4 regions of the Pseudomonas sp. GW821-FHT09E12 genome follow, and region 4 is predicted to be linked to each of the others. Evidence: predicted binding sites of a transcription regulator. Region 4 holds the regulator's gene; each other region holds the start of a gene.
What was found. The regulator FliA, encoded in region 4, starts transcription of late flagellar genes. The targets are predictions, from matches to a motif close to CTAAAGTTTNNNNNNNNNNNGCCGNTAA.

Region 1: a site for FliA is predicted at 3,393-3,420, ahead of AC07PQ_RS13430 (methyl-accepting chemotaxis protein). Genes of this name have one in related genera too.
Region 2: a site for FliA is predicted at 3,038-3,065, ahead of AC07PQ_RS19935 (methyl-accepting chemotaxis protein). Genes of this name have one in related genera too.
Region 3: a site for FliA is predicted at 3,654-3,681, ahead of AC07PQ_RS18830 (flagellar protein MotY). Genes of this name have one in related genera too.

Annotation. Positions count from the first base shown of each region.
Region 1 is NZ_JBWKOM010000004.1:326,732-331,924, reverse strand. Features, by position in the region: gene AC07PQ_RS13455 (HutD/Ves family protein) at 1-51, opposite strand, end outside; gene hutC (histidine utilization transcriptional repressor HutC) at 61-729, opposite strand; gene AC07PQ_RS13445 (formimidoylglutamate deiminase) at 918-2,282, shown strand; gene AC07PQ_RS13440 (lipocalin family protein) at 2,326-2,895, opposite strand; gene AC07PQ_RS13435 (hypothetical protein) at 2,932-3,186, opposite strand; gene AC07PQ_RS13430 (methyl-accepting chemotaxis protein) at 3,470-5,193, shown strand, end outside.
Region 2 is NZ_JBWKOM010000006.1:356,710-361,902, reverse strand. Features, by position in the region: gene AC07PQ_RS19945 (sterol desaturase family protein) at 1-767, opposite strand, end outside; gene AC07PQ_RS19940 (PepSY domain-containing protein) at 920-1,237, shown strand; gene AC07PQ_RS19935 (methyl-accepting chemotaxis protein) at 1,301-2,926, opposite strand; gene AC07PQ_RS19930 (transporter) at 3,201-4,223, shown strand; gene AC07PQ_RS19925 (inorganic phosphate transporter) at 4,373-5,193, shown strand, end outside.
Region 3 is NZ_JBWKOM010000006.1:124,889-130,081, forward strand. Features, by position in the region: gene bfr (bacterioferritin) at 1-451, opposite strand, end outside; gene AC07PQ_RS18810 (bacterioferritin-associated ferredoxin) at 653-871, opposite strand; gene AC07PQ_RS18815 (peroxiredoxin) at 1,198-1,800, shown strand; gene rnt (ribonuclease T) at 1,871-2,545, opposite strand; gene pyrC (dihydroorotase) at 2,542-3,588, opposite strand; gene AC07PQ_RS18830 (flagellar protein MotY) at 3,745-4,653, shown strand; gene AC07PQ_RS18835 (argininosuccinate synthase) at 4,780-5,193, shown strand, end outside.
Region 4 is NZ_JBWKOM010000011.1:142,055-147,247, forward strand. Features, by position in the region: gene flhF (flagellar biosynthesis GTPase FlhF) at 1-326, shown strand, start outside; gene fleN (flagellar synthesis regulator FleN) at 445-1,275, shown strand; gene fliA (RNA polymerase sigma factor FliA) at 1,272-2,012, shown strand; gene AC07PQ_RS27485 (chemotaxis response regulator CheY) at 2,173-2,544, shown strand; gene AC07PQ_RS27490 (protein phosphatase CheZ) at 2,574-3,362, shown strand; gene AC07PQ_RS27495 (chemotaxis protein CheA) at 3,375-5,193, shown strand, end outside.

The DNA of each region.
Region 1 (5,193 bases), on a different contig from region 4:
CCATGGCATGCGCGGGTAGTTGGCCGCGCGCAAAACGTTCAACTGAGTCATTGATGCCCCTTACTTATGAAACCGCCCTTCCAGGCTGTGACGAGAACCCGGGTGGATCAGGCGCGCGGCGGTCACCGGCTGGCGGCCGGACCAGGTCCGGCGGCGAATCAGCAGGCACGGCTCGCCGCGCTCGATCTGCAGCAACTTGCATTCTTCCGGCTCGGCCAGAATCGCCTCGACCACGTGCTCGCCCTCGGTCAGCGGCGCGACCTGGTTCAGGTAGGCGTAGGGGGTCTGCAAGGTGAAATCCTGCTTGAGGTAATCCGGCGCCACCAGCGCGTTGACGAAACGGTCCTCGATCTGCACCGGGATATCGTTCTCGAAATGCACGATCAGCGAGTGGAAGACCCTCTGCCCTTCGCGCATTTCCAGGGCCACGGCGCGCTCGGAACCGGCCGCCTCTTCACCCAGGGTAATGACTTTGCAAGTGTGGCGATGACCGCGCGAGGCGATCTCGTCGGCGATGTTGTGCACCTCGAACAAGGCCGACTGACTCTTGGGTTCGGCGACGAAAGTCCCCACGCCCTGCATGCGCACCAGCAGGCCTTCGGCGGTCATCTCGCGCAGGGCGCGGTTGATGGTCATGCGGCTGAAACCCAGCTGGCTGACCAGCTCGCTTTCCGAGGGCACGCGGTAATGCGGCGGCCAGTTTCCACTCTCGATCTGCTGGGTGATCATCTGCTTGACGCGGGCGTACAGGGGCGCCGGACTATCGCCCAGATGGGCGGCCAGCGGGGAGTTGGCGGGCGGAGTCGGCACGGGAAATCCTTGTTGGCTGAAGAAAGAGGCTAGCTTGCCGGAGTTTACCGAGCAGGCAAACGTCTGTATATGTATATACAAATAACACACGACGGGGTGCTTGAACCATGTCCGCCTTCTTTGCCGAACGCGCACTGCTGCCTAACGGATGGGCCAACAACGTACGTCTCGAGGTCAGCGCCGACGGCCTGTTGACCCACATCCAGGCCGATGCCAGCGCAGAAGGCGCCGAGCGGCTACAAGGCCCGCTGCTGCCGGGCATGCCCAACCTGCACTCCCATGCGTTCCAGCGGGCGATGGCCGGGCTGGCGGAAGTGGCCGGCAACCCCAACGACAGCTTCTGGACCTGGCGCGACCTGATGTATCGCCTGGTGGGCAAGATCAGTCCGGACCAGCTGGGCATCATCGCCCGTCAGCTGTACATCGAAATGCTCAAGGCCGGTTACACCTCGGTCGCCGAATTCCACTATGTGCATCACGACACCAACGGCCAGCCCTACGCCGACCCGGCCGAGCTGTCCCTGCGCATCAGCCAGGCCGCCAGCGCCGCCGGCATCGGCCTGACCCTGCTGCCAGTGCTGTACAGCCACTCCGGTTTCGGCGGCCAGGCGCCCAACGAAGGCCAGCGCCGCTTCATCAACAGCACGGAAAACTACCTCAAGCTGCAAAGCCGCCTGCAACCGCTGCTGGCCCGGCAATCGGCCCAGCAGCTGGGGCTGTGCTTCCACTCGTTGCGCGCGGTCACCCCGCAGCAGATCAGCGAAGTGCTGGCCGCCAGCGACAAGCAGTGCCCGGTGCATATCCACATTGCCGAACAGCAGAAGGAAGTCGACGACTGCCTGACCTGGAGCGGGCGCCGGCCGCTGCAATGGCTGTATGAAAACACCGCGGTCGATCAGCGCTGGTGCCTGGTCCATGCCACCCACGCGAATGCCGAAGAGGTCAGCCTCATGGCGCAAAGCCGAGCGATTGCCGGCCTGTGCCTGACCACCGAAGCCAACCTCGGCGACGGGATTTTCCCAGCGGTGGATTTTCTCGCCCAGGGCGGCCGCATGGGCATCGGTTCCGACAGCCATGTGTCGCTGAGCGTGGTGGAAGAATTGCGCTGGGCGGAATACGGCCAGCGCCTGCGCGATCAACGCCGCAACCGCCTGTATCGCAACGACCAGCCGATGGTTGGCCGGACCCTGTACGACGCCGCTCTGGACGGCGGTGCCCAGGCCCTGGGACAGCCGATCGGCGCCCTGGAAGTGGGCAAGCGTGCCGACTGGCTGGTGCTTGACGGCAGCGATCCTTACCTGGCCACCGCCGAGGGCGACGGCATTCTCAACCGCTGGCTGTTCGCCGGCGGCGATCGCCAGGTGCGCGATGTGCTGGTCAACGGTCAGTGGGTCGTGCGCGACGGACGTCACGCAGGCGAAGAAGAAAGTAATCGGGCCTTTACCCAGGTGCTGCGCGACCTGCTCGGCTGAAGCCCGTCACCGCGGGAGCCAGCACGCTGGCTCCCGCATGGATTCACTTCGAGGTCTTGGCCATCGCCTTGTCCGACACTCGCCAGATCAGGCGGGTGGTGTCATAACCCTGCTGGCGCGCCCTGCTCAGCAGGTCCTCACGAACCGCCTCGCTAACATTCGGCCGGCGCGACAACAGCCACAGGTATCGACGATCCGGGTTGCCGACAATGGCGGTCTTGTAGTCGTCGCTCACATACAGCACCCAGTAGTCGCCCTTGGCCAGGCCCGGTATCAACCGGGAAAACCAGGTATCGAATTCGACCCACAGCTTGTCGGTTTTATCCGGCGCCTGCGGCGTTGCCGTGCCCCGCACCTCTTCCCATTGCCAGTTGGCGGTCAGGCAGCGGTTGAGCACCGCCATATTGCCTTCGGGCAGCAAGGTGTAGCGGGCTTCGGATTGCGCGCAGTTACGTTGGAAATACATCGGCAAACGCGCCAGCTCGTACCAGGTCCCTTGGTAACGCTTGAGATCGACGTGATTCGCGGTCTTGGGCGCCAGTGAATCGTCCCGGGAAGTGGCGCAGCCGGCCAACAACAGGCCGGCCAGAAGAGTGACTAGCAAACGCATCATTATTTTTCTCCCGTGGGCACGTGGCCCCGGTTTTTTTTACTTCAGGCCTTGCCCGGAAAACATCAGCACTTTGTCACCGGCGTACTGCACGCTGATAAAGCTGTTCTTGTCACCCCAGGTGCAGCTGGACATGCCCAGCGCGCCGGAACAATCGGTTGGTTTGCCCAGCAGTTTTTCAACTTCGGCCTTGGGCATGCCGGCCGACAGCTTGGAATAGTTTTCCTGATTGATCTTGCCGCATGCAGCCAACAGCACGCAGAACGACAACAGAGCGAGAGAACGCAGGGACATGGTGAAACTCCTGGGCGAACGGGGGGATGGCATGCTGCCAACCAGAAGCTTAGAAGAGAAAAGCCCCATCTGGTTCCCCAGCCAGACGCCTATTTATTGTGACGCAGCACCCAGCATTTCCTCCGGAATCAACCACTTTGCGGGGGCAAAACGCATTTCGTCGGGCAGACGTCGGCGTGCCTCATTTTTCATGATGGCCAGTCGACATAAAAGCAGCGCAAAAGCTGCCGTTATGGCAAATTGACGCCCCCTCGCTGACCACCCTTTCGCGGTAGTTCACCTAATGACCAGAAACATGAAATTCAGCCATAAGATCCTGCTTGCCGCCGCTCTTGTGGTCGCCGTTGCGTTCGCCTGTTTTATCCTGTTCAACGACTATCGACAGCGCGAGGCCCTGCGCAGCAGCAACGAGTCCTCCATGCAGGAACTCGGCAGCCTGACCAGCAGCAACATCCAGACCTGGCTGGAAAGCCGCATCCAGTTGCTGCACACCCTGGCCCAGCAGATCGCCGTGGACGGCAGCGGCGCCGACGACCTGAAACGCAGCGTCGACCTCCCCGCCTACGCCAGCAACTTCCAGCTCAGCTACTTCGGCGGCCAGGACGGCGCGATGTTCTCGGTCCCGGCGGGCAACCGCGCGCCCGACTACGACCCGCGAGCCCGTGGCTGGTACAAGGCGGCCAACTCGGCCCAGCAGACCATCGTCACCGAACCCTACATCGCCGCCTCTTCCGGCAAGCTGGTGATCACCGTCGCCACCCCGGTGCAGCACCAGGGCAGCTTCATCGGCGTCGCCGGGGCCGATATCGACCTGTCCAACGTCAGCGCCATCATCAACTCGCTGAATTTCGGCGGCCATGGCCAGGCGTTCATCGTCAGCGCCGGCGGCAAGATCCTGATCCACCCGGACAGCAAGCTGGTGCTCAAGAACCTCAGCGACGCCTACCCCAATGGCGCCCCGCAGGTCGGCCCGGGCCTGAAGGAAGTCGAGCTGGGCGGCAAGACCCAGCTCATCTCCTTCACCCGCGTCAACGGCGTGCCGGCGGCGGACTGGTACGTGGCGCTGGTGCTGGACAAGGGCACCGCGTTCTCGATGCTCAGCGAGTTCCGCACCTCGGCGATCATCGCCATGCTGATTGCCGTAGTGATCATCATCAGCCTGCTGGGCATGCTGATCCGCGTGCTGATGCAGCCGCTGCACCTGATGGGCCGCGCCATGCACGACATCGCCGAGGGCGAAGGCGACCTGACCAAGCGCCTGACCATCCATGGCCACGACGAGTTCGGCACCCTGGGCGTGTCGTTCAACCGTTTCGTCGAACGGGTTCACGGTTCGATCCGCGAAGTCGCCTCGGCCACCGGCCAGGTCAACGAAGTCGCCCTGCGGGTGGTCAGCGCCTCGAACTCGTCGATGTTCAACTCCGGCCAGCAGGCCTCGCGCACCAGCAGCGTCGCTGCGGCCATCAACCAGCTCGGCGCCGCCGCCCAGGAAATCGCCCAGAACGCCGCCCTGGCGTCGCAGCACTCCAGCGATGCGCGCAACCTGGCCAGCGAAGGCCAGGCCGTGGTCGACCAGACCATCGCCGCCATGCAGCAGCTGTCGGCGAAGATCAGCGACTCCTGCGGCCATATCGAAACGCTGAACAGCAACACGGTGAACATCGGGCAGATCCTCGAAGTCATCACCAGCATCTCCCAGCAGACCAACCTGCTGGCCCTCAACGCCGCCATCGAAGCCGCCCGCGCCGGTGAGGCCGGCCGTGGTTTCGCGGTGGTCGCCGATGAGGTGCGCAACCTCGCCCACCGCACCCAGGACTCGGCGCAGCAAGTGCAGAAGATGATCGAGGAACTGCAGGTCGGCGCCCGCCAGGCGGTGGACACCATGACCGAAAGCCAGCGCGAGAGCGCAAGCAGCGTCGGCATCGCCAACCAGGCCGGCCAGCGCCTGGGCAGCGTGACCCAGCGCATCGGCGAGATCGACGGCATGAACCAGTCCGTGGCCACCGC
Region 2 (5,193 bases), on a different contig from region 4:
CCCTGGCGGATCGGGTAGGCCGAGGAATAAAACGCCGTGCCCAGCAACCAGTCCCAGACATTCAGGAACAGGCCGAAATTCACATTGCCGGCGGTGCCGTACTTCATGTGGTGAAAGCGATGCATCGGCGCCCAGGCAAACACCCAGCCCAGGGGACCGGGGCGCATGTCGACATTGGAGTGCTGCAACAGCAGCTGGATGGCAATGGCAAACGCCAGCAGTTGCGCCACCGGCAAGGGGATTCCCAAAAACAGCAGCGGCAATAGTCCGGCGCTGGCTTCCAGCAACTGATGCAGCGGGTGCTTCATCAAGCCGTTGAAGCCATACAAGCGCTGCACGCTGTGATGCACCGCGTGCAGGCGCCACAGCCAGGGCAGCCGATGGCTGAAGTAATGCGCCAGGGTCAGGCCGCAGTCGGCGATGACCATCGCCAGCGCCAACTGCGCCCACAGCGACCAGCCGCGCGGCCACAGGCCATCGAACGCCAGCAGGCTCACCAGCCCCGGCAACAGCAGCAACCCCAGGGCGTTCAGGCTTTCATTGACCAGCGCGTGCAACACGTCGCGCAAGCGATCCTGCCGCGGGCGGTTCCAGTCCACCTCATAGGGCAACCACCACTCCGCCAGAAAGGACACCCCGAGCGCCCCGGCGAACACCAGCAGCAACCAGCCCGGGGCCAGCCCCGGCGTGCCCATCACCCACACGCCAGCGCCGATGAAGCCGGCGAAAAACGCGGGACCGTACAAACCTTTGATCATTGCTTTCATCACTGCCTCTCCTGTTCGAGAGCACAGCTTGAAAGACCCGAGGGCGACGGCGATTGAACAAACGGCGCAAAGCTTGCGCTGAATTAAGGGTGAATTAAGTTGTACCGGCTAACCTGAACCCACTTAAACGAATCACCCCAAGGAAAGACCCTATGAAAACGTTGACTGCCCTGTTCGCCGCTACCGCCCTGACCCTGACCGCCGGCCTGGCCCAGGCCGACGTGCGCCCGGACCTGATCCCGGGCCTGCTCAAGGCCGGCACCATCATGGACCTGGAAAAACTCAACCAGGCAGCACTGGCCGAACACCCTGGCACCACCGCCGCCAACATCACCGACACCGAGCTTGAGCAAACAGCGGCCGGCGCCTACGTCTACCAGGTGGAACTGCGTGACGCCAAAGGCGTCGAGTGGGACGTCGATCTGGATGCCAAGACCGGCAAGGTCCTGAGCAACAAGCAAGACAAGTAATTCTTCAGGACAAAAAAAGCCGCGCGGCCGAAAGGCCACGCGGCTTTTTCATGCCCTGGCGCATCAGGCACTCAGGCGTGCCGTCACCTCGTTCAACTGCCCCGACAGCTCGTGCAGGTTCTGGCTGGCGCGCTCGGTGCGCTGCACGTTATCCAGGTTGGTGCTGGCGATCGTGGTGATTTCGGTCAGGTTGCGCGAGATGTCCTCGGCCACCGAGGTCTGCTCTTCCGCCGCCGTGGCGATCTGCCGGTTCATGTCGCGGATCGCCTCGACCGCCTCGGTGATCCGCTCCAGCATGGCGCCGGCCTGGGTCACCTGCTCGACGCTGGCATCGCTGCGCGCCTGGCCACTCTCGATCGCATGGGCGGCGTCCAGCGCGCCGGTCTGCACGCTCTGGATAATCTGGTTGATCTCGATGATCGACGCCGCGGTGCGCTGCGCCAGGCTACGTACCTCGTCGGCGACCACGGCGAAACCACGCCCGGCTTCGCCGGCCCGGGCCGCCTCGATGGCCGCGTTGAGCGCCAGCAGGTTGGTCTGCTCGGCGATGCCGCGGATCACCTCCAGCACCTTGCCGATACGTCCGCTGTCGGCTTCCAGGCGGCGGATCACCTCGGCGGTGTTGGCGATTTCGCCACGCATCAGGGTGATGGTGTGGATGGTGCCCTGCATCACCTGCTCGCCCTGCTGGGCCGACTGGTCGGCGTCATCGGCGGCGCGCGCCGCATCCGCCGCATGGCGCGCCACTTCCTGGGCGGTGGCGGACATTTCATTCATCGCCGTGGCGACCTGGTCGGTGCGATTGAACTGATCGTTGGTGCCCTGGGACATCAGGGTGGCAATCGCATTCAGCTCGCCGCTGGAGCTGTCCAGGTCGGTGGCGCTGCGCTGCAGGCGGCTGAAGGTTTCGGCGAGGAAATCCCGCAAGGTGTTGGCGGCCACCGCCAGCTTGCCCAGCTCGTCCTGACGGCTGCTGGCCACGCGCTCGGCAATCCGCCCACGGCTGAGTTGCGCCACGTAGTCGATCAACTGGCGGATCGGCTCCACCAGGCTACGGTTGACCAGCCACAGGCTCAGCAGGCCGATCAACAAGCCCGAGGCCAGCATCACCAGCAGGCCGATCCACACCGTGCGTTGGGCGGCGGCGCTGATGTCGCGCGACCGCTCGCTGCCCTGCTTGCGCAACTCGCTCACCAGTTCGCTCATCTGCTCGCTGGTGGCGCGGTCCACACCCTTGACCGCGGCATCGCCGGCGGCCGGATCGGCACCGGCGGCGACAAAGGCATCGCGGCCTTTCTGGTAGGCCGTGCCCAGCACCCGGTGCTCTTCACGCAAGCGCTCGATACGGCCCTTGAGCGCCGCATCGATGCCGGGCTCGGCCGCCAGCTGGCCAAGAATACCCTGCACATCGCGCTGGCGATCCTCGAACTGCTGCCAGTATTTACTCAGGTCGGCTCTCTGCTTGCCACGCAGCAACACGTTTTTCCATTCCTGCACCTGGACCTTGAATTGCAGGTTGGCTTCATCGATCAACTGCGAGGTGCGCAACGGCCCCTCGATCAGTTCGCGATAACTTTGCACGCCGTTGGACAGGAAGTGAAAACACGCCAGCGCGATCAACAGCACCGCCAGCAGGCTGCCGCTCAACAAAGCCAGAACTTGCGCTCTCAGGGATTTTTGCAAGGACATCGAATGAGATCTCTCAACAGGGATAGAGCACGCCCGAGGCGGGCATGGGTAGCGTGCGAACATCCCTGTCAGGCGAACCGGGGCAAGCCGATCGCGCAGTCGTCGTAGGCGTGATCGGCCTGAAAGAGGCATTCTTGAGCGCCTCCGACAACCGGTTATAACCGCCGAATATTGCACTTCGAATCGTCACAAAACAGTCATGAAGCCTTGCGATGATCGGGCTCAAGTGAACCTGTAAAACCGCCTACAGGTGCCTTCCCTCCTGCGAGCCTCCATGAACCACAGCATCGACCATGCTCATCGCGATTCGGATCTGTTCGGCCTGCTCTACGGCTTTGCGTTTCGCCCCGGCGAGCGGGGTCGCGAACTGGATTCGGCCAGGGCCCTGCAAGCCCTGCAACAGCCGGACGATGGCGAGGCGTTTCTCTGGCTGCACCTGAACCTGGCCCATGCCGCCTGCGAACGCTGGATGCAGACGCACCTGGCCCTGCCCGAGGAATTCTTCGAGGCCTTGCACGAAGGCTCGCGCTCGACCCGTATCGAGCATGTGGATTCGGCCCTGCTGGCGGTGGTCAACGACGTGGTGTTCAACTTTGGCAGCATGGTTTCCTCGGACATCTCCACCCTGTGGGTCTGTGTGCGCAGCCGGCTGATCGTCAGCGCGCGCCTGCAACCCTTGCACTCGGTGGACAAGCTGCGCTCCTCTGTCAAGGCCGGCGAACGTTTCCGCTCGCCCCTGGAACTGCTGGTGCACCTGCTGCGCGACCAGGGCGAAGTGCTGACCCAGATCGTGCGCAAGACCAGCCTCAACGTCGACCAGATCGAAGACCAGTTGCTGGCCGCGCGGATCGCCACCAACCGTGCCGAGCTGGGGGCCATGCGCCGGGTACTGGTGCGCCTGCAACGCCTGCTGGCGCTGGAGCCGGGCTCGCTGCTGCGGCTGCTCAACCGGCCGCCGCAATGGCTGCAGAAGGAGGACGTCAAGGAGCTGCGCAAGTCCACCGAGGAGTTCGCCCTGATCATCAACGACCTCACCGCCCTCGGCGAGCGGATCAAGCTGCTGCAGGAAGAGATCGCCGCCAATATCAACGAACAGACCAACCGCACCCTGTTCACCCTGACCGTGGTCACGGTGCTGGCGCTGCCGATCAACATCATCGCCGGCTTCTTCGGCATGAACGTCGGCGGCATTCCCTTCTCCGAGGACCCGGAGGGCTTCTGGATCCTCGTCGCGCTGGTCGCCACCTTCACCGTCATCGCCGGCCGCTGGGCGTTTCGCAAGCGCCAGGATATGTAGGCCGCCGCCCGCTCGCTCCTACAGAAAATGGCGCGGCTTCTTGACCAGTGGTTAAAGGATTCACCCAAACACTGACCTGAGGCAGCCTCTCTGTAATATTTGGCAACGATCATGGGCGACACTCCTCCCTGCCACAGGATTGTCCGGCAATGGCCACCCCTTCCCTGACCGCCACCTCCCCTTCCCCCGCCCTCGAAGCCAGACCGCAACTGGACAAAAAAGCCAGCCCCTTCACCCTGGTGGTGTTCTTCGCGGTACTCGCCATGGGCCTGTTGTTCACCGCCTACAGCCTGATGCACGACGTGCACGAACTGGGCACCACGGTCACCACCTGGACCCCGTTCCTGCTGCTCGGCGTGGCGCTGCTGATCGCCCTGGGCTTCGAGTTCGTCAACGGTTTCCACGACACCGCCAACGCCGTGGCCACGGTGATCTACACCCACTCGTTGCCGCCACATTTCGCGGTGGTCTGGTCGGGCTTCTTCAATTTCCTCGGCGTGCTGCTGTCCAGCGGCGCAGTGGCCTTCGGCATCATCGCCCTGCTGCCGGTGGAGCTGATCCTGCAGGTCGGCTCGTCGGCCGGCTTCGCCATGATCTTCGCCCTGCTGATCGCCGCCATCCTGTGGAACCTCGGCACCTGGTGGCTGGGCCTGCCAGCCTCGTCGTCCCACACCCTGATCGGCTCGATCATCGGCGTCGGCGTGGCCAACGCCCTGATGCACGGCCGCGACGGCACCAGCGGCGTGGACTGGAGCCAGGCCACCAAGGTCGGCTACGCCCTGCTGTTCTCGCCGCTGATCGGCTTCGCCTTCGCCGCCCTGCTGCTCCTGGCCCTGCGCCTGTTCGTCAAGAACCGCGCGCTGTACAAGGCGCCCAAGGGCAACACCCCGCCGCCGTGGTGGATTCGCGGCATGCTGATCGTCACCTGCACCGGCGTGTCCTTCGCCCATGGTTCCAACGACGGCCAGAA
Region 3 (5,193 bases), on a different contig from region 4:
GCAGGTAGTTCTCCAGGCCGACTTTATCGATCAGGCCCAGTTGGGTTTCCAGCCAGTCGATATGTTCTTCTTCCGATTCCAGGATGTCTTCCAGCAGCTCGCGGCTACCGAAGTCGCCGACCGATTCGCAATGGGCGATGGCGGCTTTCAGGTCGGCATGGCCGGTACGCTCGATGCGCAGGTCGCACTCGAGCATTTCCTTGGTGTGTTCGCCGATGTGCAGCTTGCCCAGGTCCTGGACGTTCGGCAGGCCTTCGAGGAAGAGGATGCGCTTGATCAGCTTGTCCGCATGCTTCATCTCGTCGATGGACTCGTGGTATTCGTGCTTGCCCAGCTTGTTCAGGCCCCAGTCTTCATACATGCGTGCGTGCAGGAAGTACTGATTGATCGCGACCAGTTCATTGGCAAGGATCTTGTTGAGATGCTGGATGACTGTGACGTCGCCTTTCATGATGGGGTCCTGCCCTGTAATTAGCGGTATATAAGGCAGAGTCTGAGCCGCACGATGATTAGTGTCAAACCTAAGTTATTGAATAATATATGAAAATTAATCGGAATAAGAATGTTTGTGTTCCGCGTTTTGATGCTAAGCGATTGAATTACAGACATAAAAAAGCCGGACACGAAGTCCGGCTCTTTTAAATGGCGTTAATTACGCAACATTAAATTCTACTGGGTAAGGAATCGCTGGCTGGCTGCTTTGCAGTTCGGTCAGGGTTTCACGTACCACCTGCTTGGCGAGGCAGGCACATTTGCCACATTGACTAGCCACGCCGGTCGCTTGGCGTACTTCACGATAGCTGCAGCAACCGTCGTAGATTGCATCGCGGATTTGTCCGTCGGTGACGCCAGTGCAGAGGCAGACATACATAGGGTGAGAACCGTCGCTGGTTATGGCTCAATGCGATGGATCTTAATGTTAACGAGAATGATTGTCAAAGTGGTTTCCTGGGGCTTTTTGCCAGATGCGTATCTGGCAGACGAACGGTTTTTTCTAGCACGGGTGACGAGCTGTCCAGCAGGGCGACTTTTTTGCGGCCTGAATCCGGGAGATGGAAAAACCACTAAGGACAGCTCAAAAACGCGGTGTATGATGTGCGGTCCTTACGAAGCGGGATCGAGTCACAGGGCTGTCGCTTGGCGGCGGCAAACTGGGCTGGGTCTCATTCTTCATTCGATCACACCAGGAGATATCCAATGAGCGTACTCGTAGGCAAACAAGCCCCTGACTTCACCGTTCCCGCCGTTCTCGGCAATGGCGAAATCGTCGACAGCTTCACCCTGTCCTCGGCCATCAAAGGCAAATACGGCCTGGTGTTCTTCTACCCGCTGGACTTCACCTTCGTCTGCCCGTCCGAGCTGATCGCCCTGGACCACCGCATGGCTGACTTCAAGGCACGCAACGTTGAAGTGATCGCGGTTTCGATCGACTCGCACTTCACCCACAACGCCTGGCGCAATACCCCGATCAATGCCGGTGGCATCGGTCAGGTCCAGTACATCATGGCTGCCGACATGAAGCACGACATCGCCAAGGCCTACGACGTTGAGTCCGAAGGCGGCGTGGCTTTCCGTGGCGCGTTCCTGATCGACGACAAAGGTGTCGTTCGTTCGCAGATCGTCAACGACCTGCCGCTGGGCCGTAACATGGAAGAGCTGATCCGTCTGGTCGACGCTCTGCAGTTCCACGAGGAGCACGGCGAAGTCTGCCCGGCCAACTGGAAGAAAGGCGACAAGGGTATGACTGCTTCGCCAGAAGGCGTTGCTGCTTACCTGAGCGAGAACGCCGGCAAGCTGTAAGCCGCGCTTCACGCATAAAAAAACCGGCCCCAGGGCCGGTTTTTTTATGCGCGGTCGTTCAGCGGCAGTATCAGTCGTTGAAATCTTGCCAGCCGCCCATTTCCTTCCAGCGATTGACGATGCCGCAGAACAGGTCGGCAGTCTTCTCGGTGTCGTAGCGGGCGGAATGCGCCTCACGGCCATCGAAGTCGATATCGGCAGCCTGGCACGCCTTGGCCAGCACGGTTTGGCCATAAGCCAGGCCGGCAAGCGTCGCGGTGTCGAAGCTGGAGAACGGATGAAACGGGTTGCGTTTCATGTCCAGGCGCGCGACAGCCGCGTTGAGGAAGCCCAGGTCGAAGCTGCTGTTGTGCCCGACCAGGATCGCGCGCTTGCAGCCATTGGCCTTCAGCGCCTTGCGCACGCTGCGGAAAATATCGTTCAGCGCGGTTTCTTCACTGACGGCCATGCGCAGAGGATGGTCGAGCTTGATCCCGGTGAACTCCAGCGCCGCGGCTTCGATGTTGGCGCCTTCGAAAGGCTCTACGCGGAAAAACAGGGTGTGTTCGGGGAACACGAAGCCCTTTTCGTCCATGCCGATGATGGTCGCGGCAATTTCCAGCAAGGCGTCGGTGGCCGAGTTGAAACCACCGGTTTCAACGTCGACGACTACCGGCAGGTAACCACGAAAGCGTGCCGCCATTGGATGACGCGAGCCACCACCGTTATGACCGTCCTGCTCGTCGTCGAAATGGTCTTCACTCACGCGTGTTCCTCCAGCAGGCGCCAGCGCAGTTTTTCACCGGCGCGCAGCGGGATGACGGTCAGCTCGCCGAAAGGCAGGCTGGCAGGGGCGGCCCATTCTTCACGAACCAGGGTGATGCGATCGGTGTTGGCCGGCAGGCCATAGAAGCGTGGGCCGTTGAGGCTGGCAAAGGTTTCCAGCTTGTCCAGCGCGTTGCGCTGTTCGAAGGCTTCGGCGTACAACTCGATCGCGGCATAGGCGGTGTAGCAGCCGGCACAGCCGCAGGCCGCTTCTTTGGCATGCTGGGCGTGGGGCGCGGAGTCAGTGCCGAGGAAGAACTTCTGGCTGCCGCTGGCGGCGGCGTCGAGCAGCGCTTCCTGGTGCACGTTGCGCTTGAGAATCGGCAGGCAATAGAAGTGCGGGCGAATGCCGCCAACCAGCATGTGGTTGCGGTTGTACAGCAGGTGATGGGCGGTGATGGTCGCGCCAACGTTGGCCGAGGCCTCGTTGACGAACTGCACGGCGTCACGGGTGGTGATGTGTTCGAACACCACTTTGAGCGTCGGGAAGCGTTCGACGACACGGCGCATGTGCTCGTCGATGAACAGCTTCTCGCGGTCGAACACGTCGACTTCACCGCGGGTGACTTCACCGTGGATCAGCAGCGGCAGGCCGGCTTCGGCCATGGCCTCCAGCGCCGGGAAGATCTTGTCGATGCTGGTGACGCCCGAGTCCGAATTGGTGGTCGCACCGGCCGGGTAGAGCTTGGCGGCATGGACGAAACCACTGGCCTTGGCCGCGCGAACTTCTTCGGGCTGGGTGCGATCGGTAAGGTAGAGCACCATCAGCGGCTCGAAGCGGCTGCCGGCCGGCCGCGCAGCGAGAATGCGCTGGCGATAGGCGTCGGCTTCAGCGGCGTTGCGCACCGGAGGTACCAGGTTAGGCATGATGATGGCGCGGCCAAAGGTGCGCGCGACATCCGCGACAGTATTGGTCAACACGGCACCATCGCGAAGATGAATATGCCAGTCGTCGGGACGCAGCAGGGTCAGGCGGTCGGACATTGGGGATTCCAGGCGGGTCAAACTCCAGTGAATGCTACCGGAAAAGACTCTTCCAGGCACTCGCTATCAAGTTTTGCGTGAAGCTTCCGATATCCCGAAGGTATGCCGTAAACAGGCATTTCGATTTTCGTGATGTACAAGTCAGTGGAGCCTCCCGTGCGCCAGCGTTATCTAGCCTTGCTCAGTGTGTTCGCCAGTCTTCCCGCGATGGCGCTGACTTTCCAGACTCGCCTGGAGAGCATTGAGTGGACGGTCGAAGGCGATAAATTCGAGTGCCGTCTGAGCCAGCCGATCACCGATTTCGGTTCCGGGGAGTTCGTGCGTCGCGCCGGCGAGCAGGCGACCTTCCGCCTCAAGGCCTACAACCCGATGCTCGCTGGCGGTTCGGCCACGCTGCTGGCGGCGGCGGCGCCGTGGCAGCCGGGACGGGGCGACATCAACCTGGGGTCGGTGCGGCTCGGCAATGGCGATGTGCTGTTCAACAGTTCGCAACTGCAGGCTGGGCGACTGATCGGTGGATTGATGGATGGGCGCAGCCCGGTGGTTCGCCACTACTCCCGCGAGGGCGGGGTGTCCGAGGTGCGCTTGTTGCCGGTCAAGTTCAGCAAGGCGTATGGCGACTATCAACGCTGTGTCGCCAAGTTGTTGCCGAAGAATTTCGATCAGGTCAGGCAATCCGAGGTCGGCTTCCCCGGGGGCGGCATCGACCTGGACGCCAAAGCCAAGGCCAGGCTGCAGGTGATGCTCGAGTTTCTCAAGGCCGATCCGACGGTCAATCACATCCAGCTCGACGGCCACTCGGACAACAGCGGAAACCGCTTGACCAACCGTGACCTGTCGCGCCGCCGGGCGCTGGCGGTGATGGAGTTCTTCAAGGCCAGCGGCATTCCCGAATCGCAGATCGAGATGCGTTTCCACGGCGAGCGCTATCCGTTGGCGCCCAACACCAACGCGGCGAACCGGGCGAAGAATCGTCGGGTCAACGTACAGCTGCAGCGTGTCCCGGTCGCAGAGAAACCGGCACCCCAGGCCGCTGCTCCCGCCAACGCCGCGGCGACTTCCTGAAACGGCTGTCGTCGCCCGCTCGACATAATCTGTCGCTTCGTCGTCATAAGCTGTCGCGCCTCTGTAAATTATCCGCGTTGATCGGTAGACTTGACGGCTTTCCGTAGAACCCCGTGGAGTGATGGCATGGCGGACGTAAACAAGGTCGTTCTGGCGTATTCCGGCGGCCTGGACACTTCGGTGATCCTCAAGTGGCTGCAGGATACTTATAACTGTGAAGTGGTGACGTTCACCGCTGACCTGGGTCAGGGCGAAGAGGTCGAACCTGCACGTGCCAAGGCGCAAGCCATGGGCGTGAAAGAGATCTACATCGACGATCTGCGCGAAGAGTTCGTCCGCGATTTCGTTTTCCCGATGTTCCGCGCCAACACCGTTTACGAAGGTGAGTACCTGCTGGGTACCTCCATCGCTCGTCCGTTGATCGCCAAGCGCCTGATCGAGATCGCCAACGAAACCGGTGCCGACGCCATTTCCCACGGCGCTACCGGCAAGGGCAACGACCAGGTTCGTTTCGAACTGGGCGCCTACGCCTTGAAACCA
Region 4 (5,193 bases):
ATCTGGTCTTGGCAACCACCAGCCAGAAACAGGTTCTAACCGCCGCATACCACAGCTACAAGCGTTGCGGGCTGGCCGGCTGCATCCTGACTAAACTGGATGAAACCGCCAGCCTTGGTGAGGTGTTGAGCCTGGCGATCAGTCATGAACTCCCTGTTGCCTATCTGACCGATGGCCCGCGGATTCCGGACGATCTGCACTTGCCGCGTCGTCACCAGCTGGTCAGTCGTGCGGTGAGCGTGCAGATGCAGGAAGAACCCAGCGAAGAAGCCATGGCTGACATGTTCGCTGACCTCTACCACAACCCGACCAAGCGGGTTGGCTGAGGGAATCATGAAAAGATTGCAATGTACCTACATCGATGGTCTGCCAGGCATTGTTCCGTTGGTGAACGCGCAGCCAGTTATGTGGCCCCGTCTAAGTAAGACAAGGTAAAGAACGAACATGGGCAGCATGCATCCCGTACAGGTGATCGCGGTGACCGGCGGCAAAGGTGGCGTCGGCAAGACTAACGTGTCAGTGAACTTGTCCCTGGCCCTAGCGGAGCTCGGCCGGCGCGTCATGCTGCTGGACGCCGACCTGGGCCTGGCCAACGTCGACGTGCTATTGGGGCTGACCCCCAAACGGACCCTCGCCGACGTGATCGAAGGCCGCTGCGAGCTGCGCGATGTGCTGCTGCAGGGGCCGGGTGGAATCCGTATCGTGCCGGCGGCGTCCGGCACCCAGAGCATGGTTCATCTGAGCCCGGCGCAGCATGCCGGCCTGATCCAGGCCTTCAGCGACATCGGCGACAACCTCGATGTGCTGGTGATCGACACCGCCGCCGGCATCGGCGACTCGGTGGTCAGCTTTGTCCGCGCGGCCCAGGAAGTGTTGCTGGTGGTCTGCGACGAGCCGACCTCGATCACCGACGCCTACGCGCTGATCAAGCTGCTCAACCGCGACTACGGCATGAACCGCTTCCGCGTGCTCGCCAACATGGCGCAGAGCCCGCAGGAAGGGCGCAACCTGTTCGCCAAGTTGACCAAGGTCACGGATCGCTTCCTGGACGTGGCCCTACAATATGTCGGCGCCGTGCCTTACGACGAATGCGTGCGCAAGGCCGTGCAAAAGCAGCGTGCGGTCTATGAAGCGTTTCCGCGTTCGAAATGCGCGCTGGCATTCAAGGCCATCGCGCAGAAGGTCGATACCTGGCCGTTGCCGGCCAACCCACGTGGACATCTGGAATTTTTCGTCGAGCGGCTCGTGCATCAGACAGCGGGACCGGTGCTATGAGCGCCAGCGGCTACAACCTTTACAAAAAGTCGGCACGTGACAGCCAGTACGAATTGATCGAGCGCTATGCGCCTCTGGTCAAGCGTATTGCCTATCACTTGCTGGCGCGCCTGCCGGCCAGTGTCCAGGTCGAAGACCTGATCCAGGCCGGGATGATCGGTCTGCTCGAAGTGTCGACCAAGTACGACGCGAGCAAGGGCGCGAGTTTCGAGACCTACGCGGGTATCCGTATCCGTGGTGCGATGCTCGATGAGGTCCGTAAAGGTGACTGGGCGCCGCGTTCGGTACATCGCAATACCCGGATGGTGAGCGATGCCATTCGCGCAATTGAAGCTAAAACCGGTCGTGACGCTAAAGATCATGAAGTTGCGGCCGAACTTCAATTGAGTCTCGACGATTATTACGGGATTTTGAACGACACCTTGGGCAGTCGCCTGTTCAGCTTCGACGACCTGTTGCAGGACGGCGAGCATGAAGGGCTGCATGAGGATGGCGCGAGTGCTCATCTCGAGCCGTCGCGCGACCTGGAGGACGAACGTTTCCAGGCCGCGCTGGCGGACGCGATTGCCAATTTGCCGGAGCGTGAGCGACTGGTCTTGGCGCTGTACTACGACGAAGAGCTGAACCTCAAGGAAATCGGTGAGGTCCTGGGAGTCAGCGAATCGCGGGTCAGCCAGTTACACAGCCAGTGCGCGGCCCGTTTGCGGGGGCGTTTGGGAGAGTGGCGAGCGCGCTGACAGGCAGTGTGGGGGACACTGCGGGCGAGACTGGCACGACGTGGCCGGACTTGCGGTGTGTATTCCATGCAGTCGTTGAGTGCTCTGCCTGATTGATTGAATGGCGCGTTCAGGTGCTGGACGCGTTTAAGACTGCTTGGAGGTCGAATTGGACAAGAACATGAAAATCCTCATCGTTGATGACTTCTCAACGATGCGGCGGATCATAAAAAACCTGTTGCGTGACCTGGGCTTCACCAACACGGTCGAGGCTGACGATGGCACCACCGCCATTCCGGTCCTCAACAGTGGGAGCATCGACTTTCTGGTAACGGACTGGAACATGCCCGGCATGACCGGTATCGACCTGCTGCGCCATGTGCGCGCCGATGAAAAACTCAAGCACCTGCCGGTACTCATGGTGACCGCTGAAGCCAAGCGCGAACAGATCATCGAAGCTGCCCAGGCCGGCGTAAACGGTTATGTGGTCAAGCCCTTCACGGCCCAGGCGTTGAAAGAGAAGATCGAGAAGATCTTCGAACGCATCGGTTGAGAGTGGAATCATTCCGCCACGGGGGAGCTATGGAGCACAACGAATCTTCATTGGGCGATTTCGAATCGACCCTGAAAAAACACGCACTCGAACTGGTCGACAGCCTTGAAAAAGGCAAGTTCGGCGAAGCCGTGCAACTGATCCATGAGCTCAACCAGACCCGTGATCGCGGCCTGTACCAGGAGGTCGGCAAGCTCACCCGCGAGCTGCATAGCGCCATCGTCAATTTCCAGATTGACCCGCATATGCCGCAAGCCGAGGAAGTTTCACAGATCACGGATGCCACCGAGCGCCTGTCCTATGTGGTCAGGCTGACCGAGGCCGCGGCCAACCGCACCATGGATCTGGTCGAGAGCGCGACCCCGCTGGTCAATGGCCTGAGCAGCGAAGCCCAGGCCCTGAGCGCCGATTGGGGGCGTTTCATGCGCCGCGAACTGGGCGCCGAGGAATTCCGCGACCTGGCCCGCCGGGTGGACGGTTTCCTGACCCGCAGCGAGCAAGACACGCGCGCGGTATCGAGCAACCTCAACGACATTCTGCTGGCGCAGGACTACCAGGACTTGACCGGTCAGGTGATCAAACGCGTGACCCAGTTGGTCACCGAAGTCGAGAGCAACCTGCTCAAACTGGTCCTGATGGCCAGCCAGGTCGATCGTTTTGCCGGCATCGAACATGACCGTGAATCGATCCTCGCTGAAAAAGATCCGCAAAAACATCTGGCCAAGGGTGAAGGTCCGCAGATTCATGCCGATAAACGTGAAGACGTTGTATCCGGTCAGGACGATGTCGACGATTTGCTTTCCAGCCTTGGATTCTAGGAGCACCCATACATGAGCTTCGGCGCCGATGAAGAAATCCTTCAGGATTTTCTGGTTGAGGCCGGCGAGATTCTAGAGCAACTGTCCGAACAACTGGTCGAGCTGGAAAGCCGGCCGGACGATGCGGATCTGCTCAACGCAATTTTTCGCGGTTTTCACACTGTAAAAGGGGGCGCCGGCTTCCTCCAGCTCAACGAGCTGGTGGAGTGCTGCCACATCGCCGAGAACGTGTTCGACATCCTGCGCAAGGGTGAGCGTCGCGTCGACGCGGAACTGATGGACGTAGTGCTCGAAGCGCTGGACGCGGTGAACGGCATGTTCGGCCAGGTGCGCGAGCGTACCGAGATCACCGCCGCCACTCCGGAGCTGCTGGCTGCCCTGGCCCGTCTGGCCGAGCCTGCGGGGGCCGAGGAGGTCGCCGCGCCGGTGGCCGACGTTGAGGCAGTTGTTGAAGCCGTTGCCGAGCCGGTCGCCGAATCGACCGAAAGCGAGTCCGGCGATATCACCGACAGCGAGTTCGAGCAGTTGCTCGATTCGCTCAATGCCGCCAAGGCCGAGGCCGAAGCCCCGGCTGCTGTTGCTCCCGCGGCACCCGCCGCCGGCAGCGAAGCGGCCAGCGACGAAATCACCGACGCCGAGTTCGAGTCGCTGCTCGATCAATTGCATGGCAAGGGCCAGTTCGCACCGGATGCGGTGGCCCCTTCGGCCACGGCGCCGGCTGCGGAAAAAACCGCGGCCAGCGACGAAATCACCGATGACGAGTTCGAAGCCCTGCTGGATCAGCTGCATGGCAAAGGCAACTTTGCGGTCGATGCGCTGGACTCCGCGGTAGCAGCGGCGGTACCGCCGGCTGCGCCAAGCGCGGCCGCCGCCGGTAGCGACCTGATCACCGACCAGGAATTCGAATCCCTGCTCGACGAGCTGCATGGCAAGGGCAAGTTCTCTGAAGTGCCCGCTGCCGCGGCGACCGTGGGTAGCGCAACGGCCGTCACGGCTCCGGCGCCTGCCGCCGTCGCCAAGCCAGCGGTGAAGAAGCCCGAAGCCAAGGCCGAAACGCCAAAACCGGCTCCAGCCGCTGCTCCGGCGCCTGCTCGTGCTCCGGCTGCCGCCCCGGCGGAAAAGCCGGTCAGCGAAGCCGAAACCACCGTGCGGGTCGATACCGCGCGGCTGGACGAAATCATGAACATGGTCGGCGAGCTGGTGCTGGTACGTAACCGCCTGGTGCGCCTGGGGCTCAACAGCGGCGACGAAGCCATGTCCAAGGCCGTGTCGAACCTCGACGTGGTCACGGCCGACTTGCAGACCGCGGTGATGAAGACCCGGATGCAGCCGATCAAGAAGGTCTTCGGGCGCTTCCCGCGCCTGGTTCGCGACTTGGCCCGCCAGCTCAAGAAAGAGATCAACCTGGAGCTGGTCGGCGAAGAGACCGACCTCGACAAGAACCTCGTCGAGGCCCTGGCCGACCCGCTGGTGCACTTGGTGCGCAACGCCGTCGACCACGGTATCGAGTCGCCGGAAGAGCGCGAGGAAGCGGGCAAGTCCCGTGGCGGCAAGGTGGTGCTGGCGGCCGAGCAGGAAGGCGACCATATCCTGCTGTCGATCTCCGACGACGGCAAAGGCATGGACCCGAACGTCCTGCGCGCCATTGCGGTCAAGCGTGGGGTGATGGACAAGGATGCCGCCGATCGCCTGAGCGACACCGAGTGCTACAACCTGATCTTCGCCCCGGGCTTCTCGACCAAGACCGAGATCTCCGACGTGTCCGGCCGCGGCGTGGGCATGGACGTGGTGAAGACCAAGATTTCCCAGCTCAACGGTTCGATCAACATCT